DNA from 3 places in the Burkholderia alba genome. Region 3 is predicted to be linked to each of the others. Evidence: riboswitches for the same ligand, from Rfam matches in the RefSeq annotation. Region 3 holds a riboswitch; each other region holds the start of a gene.
What was found. A riboswitch is a leader RNA that binds a small molecule or an ion and turns the genes downstream of it on or off. The one in region 3 is predicted to bind manganese.
Positions count from the first base shown of each region.

Region 1: linked by a shared signal. The riboswitch ahead of RZR99_RS04225 (TMEM165/GDT1 family protein) and the one ahead of mntP (manganese efflux pump MntP) in region 3 are both predicted to bind manganese.
Region 2: linked by a shared signal. The riboswitch ahead of RZR99_RS19270 (TMEM165/GDT1 family protein) and the one ahead of mntP (manganese efflux pump MntP) in region 3 are both predicted to bind manganese.

Region 1 covers NZ_JAWJWL010000003.1:171,582-176,983, forward strand. Annotated here, with positions in the region: gene pepN (aminopeptidase N) at 1-2,587, opposite strand, end outside; gene RZR99_RS04220 (DUF4136 domain-containing protein) at 2,792-3,487, shown strand; gene RZR99_RS04225 (TMEM165/GDT1 family protein) at 3,575-4,147, opposite strand; yybP-ykoY riboswitch at 4,241-4,370, opposite strand; gene guaD (guanine deaminase) at 4,517-5,402, opposite strand, start outside.
Region 2 covers NZ_JAWJWL010000016.1:111,942-117,343, reverse strand. Annotated here, with positions in the region: gene dmeF (CDF family Co(II)/Ni(II) efflux transporter DmeF) at 1-699, opposite strand, end outside; gene RZR99_RS19275 (metal/formaldehyde-sensitive transcriptional repressor) at 707-979, opposite strand; yybP-ykoY riboswitch at 1,080-1,255, shown strand; partial or broken gene RZR99_RS19270 (TMEM165/GDT1 family protein) at 1,269-1,846, shown strand; gene RZR99_RS19265 (VOC family protein) at 2,077-2,502, opposite strand; gene RZR99_RS33345 (energy transducer TonB) at 2,796-3,248, opposite strand; gene RZR99_RS19260 (hypothetical protein) at 3,600-4,430, opposite strand; gene RZR99_RS19255 (MDR family NADP-dependent oxidoreductase) at 4,522-5,402, opposite strand, start outside.
Region 3 covers NZ_JAWJWL010000010.1:222,560-227,961, forward strand. Annotated here, with positions in the region: gene RZR99_RS14110 (BKACE family enzyme) at 1-42, shown strand, start outside; gene RZR99_RS14115 (MFS transporter) at 238-1,560, shown strand; gene mntP (manganese efflux pump MntP) at 1,682-2,251, opposite strand; yybP-ykoY riboswitch at 2,258-2,432, opposite strand; gene RZR99_RS14125 (hypothetical protein) at 2,592-2,909, shown strand; gene RZR99_RS14130 (transcriptional regulator) at 3,025-3,285, shown strand; gene RZR99_RS14135 (MFS transporter) at 3,296-4,687, opposite strand; gene RZR99_RS14140 (LysR family transcriptional regulator) at 4,849-5,402, shown strand, end outside.

The sequences.
Region 1 (5,402 bases), on a different contig from region 3:
GTTCGAGCGAGCGGGCGAGGCGCGCCGCCACCTGCGGATTGAGCGCGTCGAGCGCGAGCACCTGTTCGGCCCAGAACGCGTAACCCGAACCGTCGGCCGCGTGGAACTGCGCGGGATTCGCCGCGCAGAAGCTGAAGATCAGCGAGCGTGCGCGATTCGGATTCTTCAGATTGAAGGCCGGGTGCGAGAACAGCTTGCGCACGATGTCGAGCGTGGGCTGCGTGGAGGTGCCGCGTCGCGTCGCCTGCATCGCGAACCACTTGTCGATCACCAGCGCTTCCTTTTCGAAGCGCCGATAGAAATCGGCCAGCGCGCGTTCCGCTTCGCCCGCCGACGCCGGGCCACCGGCCGCGGCCGACAGCAGCGTGCCGAGCGCCGCTGCGCGGTCCGTCATGTTGTTCGCGGTGTCGTACTGCGCGCCGGCGAGACGGACGGCATCGGCCGGATCGTCGAGTTCGGCGAGATAGGCGAGGGCCAGGTTCTTCAGCCCGCGATGGCCGCCCGCCTCGGGCGTCGGCGCGTAGGCGCCGGGCGTCTGGTGGCGGGCGTGGATCGTGAGCCATTCGTCGCGCAGCCCGGCGGCGAGCGCGCGGCGGACGAACTGCCGTGCGCGGTGCACGGCCGCGGGATCGGCTTCGTTCATCTGGTCGGCCAGATAGGTCTCCGACGGCAGCGTCAGCGCCAGCTCGCGGAACGCGGGCGACAGCGACGCATCGGTCAGCACGCGCCGGAAAGCGGGAACGAACGTGTCATCGAGGGCGAGCGGCTGGTTCGCGGCCGCGCGGGCGGCGAGCGTCAGCAGCGCCCGCGTCGCGAGCCGCTGACCGGCCTCCCAGCGGTTGAACGGATCGCTGTCGTGCGCGAGCAGGAAGGCCAGTTCGTCGGCGCTGTAGTCGTATTCGACGATCACCGGCGCGGAGAAATTGCGCAGCAGCGACGGCAGCGGGGCTTCGGCGACGTCGACGAACGTGAAGGTCCGCTCGGTCTGCGTGAATTCGAGTACGCGGGTGGTGCCCGAGGCGGCGGCTTCGCCGTCGAGCCGCAGCGGCAGGTCGCGGCCGTCGCGGCCGATCAGGCCGACCGCGAACGGGATCAGCAGCGGCCCCTTCTGGGTGTCGCGGGCGGCGGGCGCGGCGTCGCCGTAACCCTGTTTCAGCGTGAGCGTATAGCGTTTCGCGGCGGCGTCGTAGGCGGTCTTGACCGTCACGCGGGGCGTGCCGGCCTGGCTGTACCAGCGCTCGAACTGCGCGAGATCGCGCTGGTTCGCGTCGGCCATCGCATGGCGGAAGTCGTCGCAGGTCACCGCGTGGCCGTCGTGGCGCTGGAAGTAGAGATCCATGCCGCGGCGGAACCCGTCGCGGCCGAACAGCGTCTGGTACATCCGCACGACTTCCGAGCCTTTCTCGTAGACGGTCATCGTGTAGAAGTTATTGATCTCGACATAGCTCTCGGGCCGCACCGGGTGCGCCATCGGACCCGCGTCCTCGGCGAACTGCAACTGGCGCAGCACGCGTACGTCCTCGATCCGCTTGACCGCGCGCGCGGCGGTGTCGTCGCCGTCGCCCGCCGCCATGTCGGCGGAGAATTCCTGATCCCGGAACACCGTCAGGCCTTCCTTCAGGCTCAGTTGGAACCAGTCGCGGCAGGTGACGCGGTTGCCGGTCCAGTTGTGGAAGTACTCGTGGCCGACGACCGACTCGATGTTCGCGAAATCGACGTCGGTGGCCGTTTCCGGATTTGCGAGCACGTACTTGGTGTTGAAGATGTTGAGACCCTTGTTCTCCATCGCGCCCATGTTGAAATCGCCGACGGCGACGATCATGAAGCGGTCGAGATCGAGTTCGAGGCCGAAGCGCTTCTCATCCCAGCGGATCGAGTGGATCAGCGAATCCATCGCGTGGCGGGTCTTGTCGAGATCGTGCGGCTCGACCCACACCTGCAGCAGCTTCTCCTTGCCGGAGCCGGACCTGATCGTTTCCTCGATCGCGACGAGTTTGCCCGCGACCAGCGCGAACAGGTAGCTCGGCTTGCGGAACGGGTCTTCCCATTTCGCGTAGTGGCGGCCGTCGGGCAGATCGCCCTGGTCGATCAGGTTGCCGTTCGACAGCAGCACCGGGTACGCCTGCCGGTCGGCGCGCAGCGTGACCGTGTAGGTGGCCATCACGTCGGGGCGGTCGAGGAAGTAGGTGATGCGGCGAAAGCCCTCCGCCTCGCACTGCGTGAAGAAATTACCGCTCGATACGTACAGGCCCGACAGCGTCGTGTTCCGGTCGGGGGCGCACGCGCTGTCGAGCGTCAGCTCGAATGCGTCGGGCACGTTCTCGACCGTCAACCCATGCTCGTGCGCACGCACGGCGGCGTAGGGCGCGCCGTCCAGCCGCGCGCCGACGAATTCGAGCGCCTCGCCCCTCAGCTCGAGATGCGGCGCGTGGGCGGCGGCCGGGTTGCGGCGCACCCGCATCGTATTGCGGACGAGCGTGCGCTCGGGCGCGAGGTCGAATTCGAGTGCGACGGTATCGATCAGGAACGCGGGCGGCGTGTAGTCGGCGCGGCGGATCACGGCGGAGGTAGCGGCGGTATCGGACATGTTGATCGTGGGCGATGAGAGTTGGCATGGCCCCTTCGCGCTCGTGGCACGAAGCGGCGAACGGCCATTGTACAAAGCCTTGGCGCTTTGCGCGGGACGAACTTTTTACCGTTCCGGACGGTCTGCGTATTAACGGCGTGGTAGTTGTCGGCGCCGGGCGTCGTATGATCGCGATGCCGCATCCATCGATACAAGAGGACGAACATGAAGCGCAATCGATTCACCCGCGGCGCGGCGTGGCTGGCGGGGGCCTGCCTCGCGCTGCTGGCGGGCTGCACGACCTACGTCAACACCCAGGTCACCGCCTTTTCCGACTGGAGCGGCAGCGATGCCACCCGCACCTACGCGTTCGCCCGCGCCGCCGACCAGCAGAACAGCCTCGAGCAGGCCACCTACGAGCAGATCGTCGCGAACGAACTGTCGATGTACGCGTTCAGGCGCGTGCCGGACAAGGAAGCCCGCTACCTGGTCGGGCTGACCTACGGCATCAAGGGCGACCGCGTGACGGTGCCGCAGCCGGTCTATTACGATCCGTGGTTCGCGCCGGGTCCGTACTGGCGCGGCGGCCCGTGGGGACCGTTCGGCCCGTGGGGGCCGTATCCGCCGGCCTACGTGAACCAGACCTACCAGATCTTCGACCGCACGCTCGACATCCGGATCACCGATCGCGCGACGGGCAAGGAGGTCTATAACGTGTCGGCCCGCAACTCGGGCGAAGGGTCGTCGCTGCTGCGGGCAATGCCGTATCTCGTGCGCGCCGCGCTCGCCGATTTCCCGCTCGGCAACGGCATCGTGCATTCGGTGCGGCTGCCGGTCGACAAAGGCGGCGTGCAGGCGGCGCCGGGCGCCAACGAGCGGGCGGTGCCGGCCGCGCCGGCTTCCGGCGCCGCGCCGAAGTAATGCCGCTGTAAGCCGGGCGCCGGCCGCCCGGCTACCGCCCGCGTTGCCGCGGGCGCCTGCCCGGCCGCGTCGCGGCCGGGTTCACGATCAGACCCCTACCCCGAACAGCGCGAGCGCGCCCAGCACGACGAACATCACGGCGGCGATGCCATGCACGACGCGCGTCGGCAGCCGGTGCGCGAAGCGGTCGCCCAGCACGATCGCCGGCACGTTCGCGAGCATCATCCCGAAGGTCGTGCCCGCGACCACTCCGACGTAATCCTGGAAGCGCGCGGCCAGCGCGACGGTGGCGAGCTGCGTCTTGTCGCCCATTTCCGCGAGGAAGAACGCGACGAAGGTCGCGCCGAACACGCCGAGCTTCGAGCGGTTCGCGTTGGCTTCGTCGGCGTCGAGCTTGTCCGGCACGAGAATCCACAGACCCATCCCGATGAACGACGCGGCGAGCGCCCAGCGCATCACCGACGGCGTGACGTACGCGCCGAGCCATTCGCCGAGCGCGCCCGCGCACGCGTGATTGATCAGGGTCGCGGCTAGCACGCCGAGGATGATCGGAATCGGCTTGCGGTAGCGGGCCGCGAGCACCAGGGAAAGCAGTTGGGTTTTGTCGCCGATTTCGGCAAGCGCGACGGCGCCGGTGGAGATCAGGAAGGCTTGATTCACGGGGGAGAATATCCTCGGGCCTGGTTGCATGCGAGCGACGATCCGCCGCGCGCCGGGCCCATTTGCGGCGCGCAGTGAATCATCGGTCTCGCCAGGCCAACTATGTTTGCTGCGTCCGCCATGGCCGCGATGGCCAAGTCTGTTGACGGACGCCCCCGTCATCGATGCGGTGCGCCGTACTGGCGCCGATCGAGCGAAGCGGCTACTCCCCAATGAGGAGCGGATTCTAACACGCGATTTTTAGCGCTGGAAAGCGGGACTGTCGATGTAGAAACGGCGCCCCGGAGCGGGGCGCCGTCGAGGGCGCGGGGGAACGGAAGGGGGCAACGCAGCGGCGCCGCCCCGGCCCCCGCGCAGCGATCCCGTCGTTCAGGCGGGCACGGCGCTTGCCTGCGCCTGGCGATGCGCGCCGCGCGCGGTATCGCGCTGGTGGGCGCAGCGGCCTGCCGCATAGGTGCGATACACCGCGCGGTCGTCGCCGAGCAGCGCGAGCGCGAACAGCAGCGCCTCCAGCGATTCGGCATGCGCGGTGCGGCGCGCGAGCAGCGGCGTCGCGGCCGGATCGAGCACGACGAAGTCGGCTTCCGAGCGCGGCGCGAGCGTGCCGACGAGGTCGCCGAGGTCGAGCGCCTGCGCCGCGCCCGCCGTCGCGAGCCAGAACATCCGGGTCGCCGTCAGGTGATGACCGGACAGCCGGGCGACCTTGTGCGCTTCGTTCATCGTCTGCAGCATCGAGAACGACGTGCCGCCGCCGACATCGGTCGCGAGCGTGACCGGCACGCCGTATTCGCCCGCCTTGTCGAAATCGAACAGGCCGCTGCCGAGGAAGAAGTTCGACGTCGGGCAATGCGCGACCGTCGTGCCCGTCTGCGCCATCCGGCGCCGATCCTCGTCGTCGAGATAGATGCAGTGGCCGTACACCGCGCGGCGCCTGAGCATCCCGTAGTGATCGTAGATGTCGAGATAGCTGCGATGGCCCGGGAACAGCGCCGCCGCCCATTTCACCTCGTCGGTGTTTTCCGCGACGTGGCTCTGCAGGAAGACATCCGGATGCTTGCGCGCCAGCTCGCCGCAGGCTTCGAGCTGGGCTTCCGTCGAGGTCGGCGCGAAGCGCGGCGTCAGCGCGTACATCTGCCGGCCGTGGCCATGCCAGCGGTCGATCAGCGCGGCGCTGTCGTCGTAGCCCGATTGCGCGGTGTCGCGCAGGAACTCGGGGCAGTTGCGGTCCATCAGCACCTTGCCCGCGATCATCCGC
Region 2 (5,402 bases), on a different contig from region 3:
GAACGCGAAGGTCTGGCGCGTGCCGTCGGGGCGAATCGTCGTGACGGAAACTGCATCGGCCGGGAGCGTCGAAGCCGCGGTTTGCGGAGCAATGCGAAACACGGGCGGCACGCCATCCTCGAAGATCGACACGGCAAAGACACCGGCGCTGCCGAAGATGTGCTGCACCTCGTCCTCATGTGCATGGTCGTCGTGATGGTCATGCCTGTGGCTATGTCCATGGCTATGGCCATGGTGGTCGCCGCTCAGCAGCCAGACGCTGGCGAGGTTGACCAGCAGGCCCAGAACGGCGATAGGGATTGCCTGACCGAAGTGGATCGGTACGGGCGAGAAAAAGCGTGAGACGGCTTCATACGCGATCAGCAGCGCAATCATCGCGAGCACGATCGCGCTGGTGAAGCCCGCGAGATCCCCCAGCTTGCCGGTGCCGAAGACAAAACGGGGATCGGTCGCATGCCTGCGCGCGTAGGTGTACGCGAGGGCCGCAATCAGCATCGCACCCGCGTGCGTCGACATGTGCAGCCCGTCGGCGACCAGTGCCAGCGAACCAAAGAGGCTGCCGCCGACAATCTCGGCCACCATCATGGCACTGCACAGCGCAATGACCATCCAGGTCCTGCGCTCGTTTTCCTCGTGGGCGGCGCCCAGGAAGATGTGGTCGTGCCCCGCCCCCAAGGCGGCGTCTTCAAACTTGCTCATGCTTTTCTCACTTGAAGTAGCTGTGGACTACCTCGATTAACTGTTCGGTGCCGCTGCCATGTTCGTCGTCCGGCTCGGCGTCAACCAGATGGGTGCGGATGTGGTCCTCCAGCACGACGGCGAGCAGCCCGTTCATCGCACCCCGACAACTGGTGACCTGCTGCAGCACTTCCATGCAGCCGCGCTCTTCCTCAAGCGCACGCTCAATGGCTTCAACCTGCCCCTTTATCCTGCGAATGCGGTTGAGCAGCTTCTGTTTTTCGCGAATCGTATGGCTCATGTCCGTTCTCCCGTTGCGGGCGCAGTGTAGCATCTATAGGGTAGGGGGGTATGCTAAAATGCACTTTCCCCTTTAGGTGGCACACCTTTATAATCGCGGCCCTCTTCGGGGAGTAGCCGCTCCGGACACGATGTCCGGGGGCATACGTCAACATACTTGTCAGCCTGACCGCGACATGGCGTGTGCAGCGCAAGCCTGGCAAGACCGATGACGTGTATCCCTACCGGACCGGGTCGCAGGGGTGCGTGTCATCGCGTGTTGACTGCGCGGCCCGGTAATAACAAGCCCCATGGAATCCTTCCTTGCCTCGACCAGAGTGGTCGCCCTTGCCGAAATTCCCAGCTGCTCTCACTCGTTCTCGCGGCCCGTTATCGCAAGCCCATTCCGATCGTGCTCGGCGTTTTCGTCGCAACGCTGGTCAATCACGGGTTTTCCGGCGCGCTGGGCGCGTGGCTCGCGAACGTCATCAATCCCCATGTCATGAACTGGGCCGTTGTCGCGTCATTCGCACTGATGGCCATCTGGATTCTGATTCCAGACAAGCTAGACGAGACAGATGCCGTCACGAAGAGACATATGGACGTGTTCGGCACGACAGTGGTGACGTTCTTCCTTGCCGAAATGAGCGACAAGACACAGGTGGTGACGGTTGCGCTGGCCGCGCGCTTTCACGAGTTTTTTGGAGTCGTTGCCGGTACGACGTTGGGCATGATGCTCGCGAATGTCCCCGTCATCTATCTCGGGCACAAGTTCGCTGACCGCTTGCCGACAAAGGCGGTGCATATCGTCGCGGCGATCATATTCGTGGTGCTAGGTGGCTTCGCGCTCAGAACGGCGCTCTATCCGGATGCTCACCCGATGTTCTGATGCCCCCGGAAGGCCGAGGTGCGCCATAAAGCTGCCAGTCGCTTCGCCGCCTTGAGCGTCGCCTCTTGGCCGAATCCGGAAATCGAAGCGGGTCGGCGGACACCGTGACGCACGTCGGCCTCGAACTTCCGTTCCCGACCCGTTGCGGTCAGTCGCACAGCACATTCGGTAAAGGATCGCCGGATGCGGGTATTGGCAGCCCCGGCCTCCTCGTATCTGATGAATTGCTATCAGTTTCGCTTGGGGTTCCACGCCTTATGTACAAACTCAAGACGGTTGCCATCCAGGTCGGCAACATTGGCGGCGTAGTATCCGGGGGCGAAGTAGGTACGATCTGCTGGCTTCCCCTCATCGATGCCGCCGGCTTTGATTGCTGCTGCGTAGGCGGCGTCAACCAGTTCAGTCGTGTCGCAGACGATCCCGAGGTAAAGGCCAGTCTCGCCGTGCTTGCGTTGACGTAGCCAGATGCTCGATCCAACACCCTTTCCGCTACCGTAAACATCGTCGCCGATGCCATAAAGATCCGGGATGCCATCCGGGCCCGAGGCGGAGTCGTAGTTGCCGAACACCTTCCAGCCCAGCGGCTTCAAGGCTTCCGAATAGAACGTCATCGCCTTGTCGATGTCGGTGACTGAGATGTAGACGTGGTCGATCATTGGTGTCCTTCGAGGTGGATGGCTGCTGGGGGTCCAACTATATCGGAGGATAGCGTAATGTTCATGCACTAGCTGGCTCGATCGAGCGTCTCTTGTTGGCCGAATCCGGAAATCGAAGCGGGTCGGCGGACACCGTGACGCACGTCGGCCTCGAACTTCCGTACACGACACTGAACTGGCGCTCGATTTTCGCGAATGCGGCCGTTCAAACTATCCGGCTTTCGGTGCGTAGCTGGTGTAGGGTCGAACGCACTAACGGCGGTATCCCGTCATATATACAACTGCACTCACAATCACTGGCACTCAATGCGCACAATCGAATTGCCAGATGAGCCAGCGCTCGACGCGGAGTTTGGACACGGCGGAACCCCGTCCGATAAGGAATTGCTTGGCGAGAAACTGACTGGCACACGCAACCGGTAACGGTCCGCGTTCGCCGTTGCTGGTACTACGCACTCCGATTTCTGAATCGCTTCGACTGCTGACGCATCGAAGAGTGGATAGCCGCTGGTTTTCCAAACGAAGACGTCTGTTATCTGCCCGGATTTACTCACCGTGTACTGCACATACACCGTGCCTTGATGCAGATACTGCATCTCACTGGCTGGATAGATCGGCGCGCGGAAGTGACAAGCGATCCCGTTACTGGCAGTACTAGCAGCTCCGATGAAATTGACCGTCGGATCGGGTGGCGACGGCGCGGTGCATCCCACAAGAGCGATTGGGACGAACAACCGAGCCAGCATGTTCAAACGTATCGTCAATCGTGTCATTTGCAATAAGCCCAGTTTCAACCAACTACGTTGCCTAGCGCGCAACGCGAAATGGTTAGGGTATCTATCCGTGTGACTGCCCGCCTGATTTTCGACGATCTGCGGCACCCTGTCGAACGTCCGTTGATGGCCGGTTACCACCGTACGCAGGCGACGGCTTCCAACCCGAAGCGATCGTTCACCATGGATCGAGCCAATGACCGCCTTCAAGGTTCCGCGGCAGTCCGCTTCGCCGCCGCCCCGGATGACGGCTCAACCAAAGTCGAACCACGACCCGGTCGCTCAAACCCTCAATAGCGACGCCATGGGCCTTTCGTCCCAACGCTACGTGCCCAAATACCGTGTAGTCCACTCCGAATCGAGTCGCTTCAGTCTCTCCGGATCGAGGCCGATACCGCGAGCGGACGTTCGATATTCTGCATGTCGCAGAAACCTCGCCAACCGCATGCCGCGAAATATTGCCGATCGTCCGTTTAAACGAAGCACCTCGTTCAACAGGCGCGTACGATTGCGCTCACCCGTTAATTTCTTTGCTTCGGCCGCTCGCATCAGATCTTCCGGCGGCAAATCTTCCAGGCGCGCGGCCTCGGCCCAGAGCAAATCGATCAGGATCAGACACCTACGACGTATTCCGTCGTGACACACGAGCCAGGTTTGTACTTCGCGCCGAATATTATCGTGCCGGCGATCCGCATCGCTAGGCCCGGACTTCCCGTAAATCGGCAGATAAGAACCGTCGAGTAGTGCGCGCAGGGCAGCACTGTGGCGAAGCAACTCGGTACCGAAGATCGGATAGACCTCTTGAACATGCAATCTGCCCTGCATCATTCTCTGGCAGACATCACTCAAAATACCGCAGACATCTCGCGCGGAAGCCCGTGCCCATATCGTAGGCGCGTTAAGCGTGGCTTTGGCGGTGGCCGCATTGAGCCTCTCGATAAAGTCGAGGTCCGCTACCTGGTAGTACGCCCCATATTCACGGCCCAGGTAAATGACCTGCGCAAAACTTTGCTGCATGTCGGACCATCTGTGACGATAGATCTCGACCCAATCAAGTCGTTGCTGACGTCGTTGCCCCACAAGCACGGCAGCTTGGGCGATTCCCACGACAACAAGTAGTCCAGTTGCCAATGATGTAAACGTCGCGTTGTCCACACTTCCCCCCGAAAAGTCTCAGGCGGATTCTAACGAATCATCGTTCAACGTTCGACCGCTGACATGCCGCAACGCGGCTGAGCCCCACCCCTCACAACCCAACCAATACCGTCCCGAAATACCTGCCCTCCGCCACCCCCTGAATCGCCCCCAACGCCGCATCGAGCCCGTCGATCACGACATGGGGAAAACGAATATCCCCCGTGCGCAGCCACCCGCCCAGACACACCAGCCACTCCGCCAGCGCATCCGGATCGTCATCGGCGCTATAGCCCCGTATCGTGATCTTCTTCAGCAGCAACTGAAACGAATCCAGTTCGACAGGCGCGACCCTGCCGCTTCCGCTCGCCGCAAGCTGCCCCGACAACGCCCCCAGCACCAGCACCCGCGCATGGTTGCGCGCGGCACCGATCGCGATCTGCAACTGCTCGCCCCCCACGGTATCGATGACGACATCCAGCCCCTCGGGCGCGACTTCCCGCAACTGCTCGGCAAGCGGCCGCTCACCGCGCACCACCACCGCGTCGTAACCCAGCTCGCTGGTCAACCGGTTCGCCTTGGCGATCGAACCCGTGCTCCCGATCACCCGCGCGGCGCCCAGCAGTCGCGCGATCTGCCCCGCCATCGAACCGACCGCGCCCGCCGCGCTGGTAATGAACACCGTGTCCCCCGGCAGAATCCGCACGCCGCGCGTCAGCGCCGCATAGGCCGTCGCGCCATGTCCGAGATGCGCGGTGCGGCTCGGCAGCACGTCACCGACCCGCACGCACGCGTCGGCCGGGATCGCCGCGTACTCGCGCCAGCCGAACGGATGCAGCACCCAATCGCCGCACGCCAACCCACTCCCCGGCGGCGCGGCAACGATCTCGCCCAACGCCTCGTCCGCGAGCGCATCGCCCGGGCGCAGCGCAGGAAGCGGCACGCCCTCGATTTCCGCCGCGCCCTTGGCGATCATCATGCGCAACGATGCCG
Region 3 (5,402 bases):
GCGATGCTCGATCTCAAGGGCCGCGACGCCGTGAACTTCTGACCCCGCGCCGGGCGACGGGGCGACCCGGCCCGCCCGGCCCCGGACCCCGCAAGCGCAGACGCGCGGCGCCGGCTCGACCGGCGCCCGGCGGCTTCCTGTTGCCGCCCGCCGGCATCACGGCGTCTGCCCGGCCTTTTCCGAACCGGCGCGCCGTGCTTGCGGTGCGCGCCGGTTCGTCCCACCGGAGTCGTCCGTATGTCAACCCATCCTGCCGAGGCGCTGCAGCCCGGCCTCGCCGAATCGCCCGTCGCCCTGCGCCGGCTGCTGTTCCGGAAACTGCTGCCGCTGCTCGTGATCGCCTACGTGATCAGTTTTCTCGACCGCACTAACATCGCGTTCGCCAAGCATTCGATGGGCATCGATCTCGGCATCTCGTCGGCCGCCTACGGCCTCGGCGCCGGCCTGTTCTTCCTCACCTATGCGCTGTTCGAGATTCCGAGCAACCTGATCATGCACCGGGTCGGCGCGCGGTTCTGGATCGCGCGGATCATGGTCACCTGGGGCGCGCTGTCGGTCGCGATGGCGTTCGTGCGCGGCGAGACCTCGTTCTACGCGATGCGCCTGCTGCTCGGCGCGGCGGAAGCCGGCCTGTTCCCCGGCGTGATGTTGTACCTGACCTACTGGTTCGGCCGCGAGGAGCGGGCCCGCGCCACCGGCTATTTCCTGCTCGGCGTGTGCATCGCGAACATCGTCGGCGGGCCGCTCGCGGGAGCGCTGCTGGAACTGGACGGCGCGCTCGGCCTGCATGGCTGGCAATGGCTGTTCATCGTCGAGGGAATCCCCGCGATCCTGCTCGCGTCGGTCGTGTGGACCCGCCTGCCCGACCGGCCGCGCGACGCGCGCTGGCTGCCGCCCGACACCGCGCGGGCGCTCGAGCAGCGGCTCGCGCGGGAGCAGGATGCGGGCGCACCGGAACACGGGGGGCAGGGATTCGGCCGCGCGCTGCGCGACCGTCAGATCTGGCTCGCGATCTTCGTCTACTTCTGCCATCAATTGACGATCTATACGGTGATCTTTTTTCTGCCCGGCATCGTCGGCGCATCGGGGCGCTTCTCCCCCGTCACGATCGGTCTGCTGAGCGCGACGCCCTGGATCGCGGCCGCGCTCGGCGCGGCGATGCTGCCGCGCTACGCGACCGATTCGGGCCGCAGCCGGCGCCTGCTGTGTGCGGGGCTGAGCGTCATGGCGGCCGGGCTGCTGGGCGCCGCATACGCGTCGCCCGCGCTCGGCCTGCTGAGCCTGTGCGGCGCGGCGGCGATGTTCTTCGTCGTTCAGTCGATCGTCTTCACGTTTCCGTCGTCGCGTCTGAGCGGCAGCGCGCTCGCGGGCGGGCTCGGGCTCGTCAACACCTGCGGTCTGCTGGGCGGTTTCGTCGGGCCGACCGTGGTCGGCGCCATCGAACAGACGACGGGCAATGCGAAGAACGGCCTCGCGCTGCTCGCCGCCGCGCTGCTGCTCGCGGCGATTGCAAGCCTGCGCCTGCGACAGGGTCATGAAACGACCGCCCGGCCGGGTTGAGGCCGCACTCGATGGCGCAATCCGGGCGCATTGCCGGACTCCGCCCCCCGGGCAGCCGCGCATCCCTTTTCGACCGCAGCGCCCGACTGAACCGGCGTGATCCCGGCGTAAGCACGGTCGATCAGCTGAAAATCTGCAGGTGCTCGGCGAGAATGGTGCCGCCGATCGCGATCAGCACTACACCGCCGGCGATCTCCGCCCGCCGCCCCACGACCCGGCCGATGACGCGCCCGAGCATCACGCCGATCGTCACCATCACCATGGTGGCAAGACCGATCGCCGCGGCCGTCGAGTAGATGTTGACGTCGACGAACGCGAGACCCGCGCCGACCGCCATCGCATCGATGCTCGTGGCGAAGCCGGTCATTGCCAGCAGCCAGAACGAATGCGTCGCGGGTTTCTCCACGTCCTCTTCCTTCGCGGTGAGGCCGTTGACGATCATGCGAGCGCCGAGGACGAACAGCAGCGTGAAGGCGATCCAGTGATCCCACGCGGAGACGTATTGCGCGGCGGCCTTGCCGAGGAACCACCCGATCAGGGGCGTCAGCGCTTCGATGACACCGAAGATCAGCCCGGTCCGGATCGCCTCGCTCCAGCGAGGGCGATGGAGCGTGGCGCCTTTGCCGATAGCGGCGGCGAAGGCGTCGGTGGACATGGCAAAGGCAAGGAACAGCGTGGCGACGGGATTCATAAGAGTAAGCGCTCAAGGTCGGGCTGAAAACCACGACACACCGCCGCGCCCGACCGGTCGCGTGGTGTGTCGATGGTCTTGCCAACCGAACGGCTACCTGCGCCACGGTCTGTGCGACCGAGAATGTTGACGCAGGCGCTTCCACGCAGATGGAAGCCGGCTACTCCCCAAAGACAGCCGCGAGCATACCACGGTCGAAAGGCTGGTGTAATACATGGAGCCGCCGTGACGCCCTTTTCGAGACAGGAATGGCGGGCGGGCGCCGGGCCGAGCACCGCGCCGGGATACCTGGCGGTCCGCAAGAGGACTACACTGGGGCCACGCATCGCAGGAGAGCGCCATGCTTCAGCCCGACCCCGAATCCACTTTCCGCGGCTTGCCGCTGACTGCCGAGCAGGATGCGGAAGTCCGGCACTACATCAAGGTCCGGACCCAGCGCGGCCTGCCGTGGGATACGCCGGAGCTGACCGCGATGCTGCGCGACATGATGCAGCCGCCGGGCGACGATGCGGACGAACCCGACATCCTGCCCGACGAAACGCGGGCGGCGGCAGAACGGGCGACGTCGTCGATCGACGACGCGATGGATCCCATCGAGGCGAACGAGGAATGGCAGGCCGCAATGGAGGTCGAAAACATGAAGGGCCCGAAGCGCTAGCTGGCGCGGCAAGCGTCTTTCACGCGGTACGAGCCGAGCGGCCCCCGCCCTGCGCGGCCGATACCCGCCCGCCGACCGGCGACGTCATCCTGCACTCACGCCCAAAGGAGCCCCCATGCGCCTGATCGACCCCTCCGAACACGGGGATTACCTCGCGATCCTGCACCGCAACGGGTATACCGCGGACGATTTCGATCTCCGGCAAACCGACACGACCGAGCCGAAAGGCGACGAGGTCATCGGCCTGAAGGGCATGATCGCCCTCACCCGCCGCGCGACCGGCGTATCGAAGGACTACGCATGGGGCGACGAAGGCGACTGGCTGGCGTACTTCGGGCAGGATCTGGAAGCCGGCGAGTTCGACAAACCGGGCTGAAACGCCGACGTCACCCCGGCGCCGACCGCCGCGCCCTCATCGCGGCCAGCACGGTGCCCACCGCCGCCGCATACGTGACGAACCCGATCGCGGCCACCGCCCACAATGCCACCGACCAGCGCAGCGTCAGCATTGCCGCTGCTCCTGCCATCGCCACACCGAGCAGGCTGCCCGCCTGACGCAGCGCGTTGAGCAGGCCTGATGCCACCCCGGCCGCGTTCGCGGGCACTTGCTCAAGGACCGTCGCGATCATCGGCGGCACCGACAGCGCCGTGCCGATGCCGAATGCCGCCATCGCCGCATCGACCGCGAACCAGGGCGCGCCCGCATCGAGCAGCCCGGCCACCGCCGGCACGGCCAGCGCGGCCAGCACGAGTCCGCCCGCCATCATCTGCATCGCACCCAGCCGTCCATGCAGCCTGCCCGACAGCAGGTTGCCGAGCGACAGGCTCGCCGCCAGCGGCAGCAGCGCCAGCCCGGTCTGACGCGCGTTCATGCCTAGCTTGCCGTGCAGATAGAGGCTCAGCACGAACAGCAGGCCGAAATATCCGACATAGACCAGGCTCCCCGCCAGATTCATGGCGACGAACACGCGATTGCGAAACCAGCCGAGCGGCGCCATCGGATCCCGCACTCGCCGCTCGATCGCCACCAGCAAACCGGTCGCGATCGCCGCGATCAGCGCCGCGCCCCAGACCTCGGTCGCGCCGATGCCCCGCGCCGGCAATTCGATTGCCGCGAAACACAGCGCGCCGAGCGCCGCCGCCCCCGTTAATTGTCCGGCCCAATCGAACGGCCGCGCCCCGGCCGGTTTCGATGCGCGCACGAGCGCCCACGCGCCGGCCAGCGCCGCCACGCCCACCGGCACGTTGACCAGGAACGCGCTGCGCCAGCCGAAGCCGTCCACCAGCAGGCCGCCCGCCACCGGCCCGATCGCGGCCGCCACCGACGCGATGCCCGCCCAGGCCGAGATCGCCCGGGCCCGTTCGACGGGCACCGCGAACGTGCTGCGCACGATCGCGAGCGACGCGGGCAGATAGAGCGCCGCGCCCGCGCCCTGCGCGAGCCGCGCGATCACCAGGACCGCGACCGTCGGCGCGGCCCCGCACGCCGCAGACGCCGCCACGAACAGCGCGAGCCCGGCCAGATAGACGGCCTTCGCGCCGAACCGGTCGGAGGCCACGCCGCCCATCAGGATCAGCGCGGCGAAGCTCAGCGCATACGCATCGACGATCCACGCCAGCGCCGGCACGCTCGCGCCCAGGCTGGCATGCAGCGCCGGCAGCGCGATGTTGACGATCGTCGTGTCGAGCACGCCCATGAACATCCCGCTCGCGACCAGCGCAAGCGTCAAGCGGCGCCGGCGCGCGGCGCGGCGTTCGGCGGCCGCGGCATCGGGCATCGGGTCGGCGCTCGGAGGAGCGAGGGTGCATTCGGTCATAGGGGTTCCCGGTTCATGCGGAGAGTCTATAAACTCCTTGAAATGCAAGAAAGCAGATAATCTGCATCTCAATGATGCAAAAGTGCATCATCTACTCTGCCCTCGGGACATTCGGCACGATCATGAACTGGGACAACGCCCGCTTCTTCCTCGCCATCGCGCGCACCGGCACGCTGCGCGCCGCGGCGGCGCAGCTGAACGTCGACCAGGCGACCGTCGGCCGCCGCCTTGCCGCGCTGGAGGAGGCCCTGTCCGCGCGGCTGTTCCTGCGCACGCCGACGCTCTACGTGATGACGCCCGCCGGCGAAGCGCTGCGGGAGCCGGCGGAAACCATGGAGCGCGCGGCGCTGCAGATCGAACGGCGCGTGATGGGCCTCGACGACCAGCTCTGCGGCACGATCCGGATCGCGACGACCGACTCGCTCGGCAAGCGCTTCGTGATCCCGGCGCTCGCGCGCCTGCGGCGCACGCATCCCGGCATCGACGTGGTATGCGTGACGTCGCAGAGCGTCGCGAACCTGACCCGCCGCGAGGCGGATCTGGCCATCCGGACGGTGCGCCCGGAGGCGCCGGACCTCGTGGTTCGGCGCCTCGGCCAGCTCGAATCGGGCATCTATGCGTCGCGCGCGTATCTTGCCGCGCGCGGCGAACCGGCCGAAGGCACCGCATTCGACGG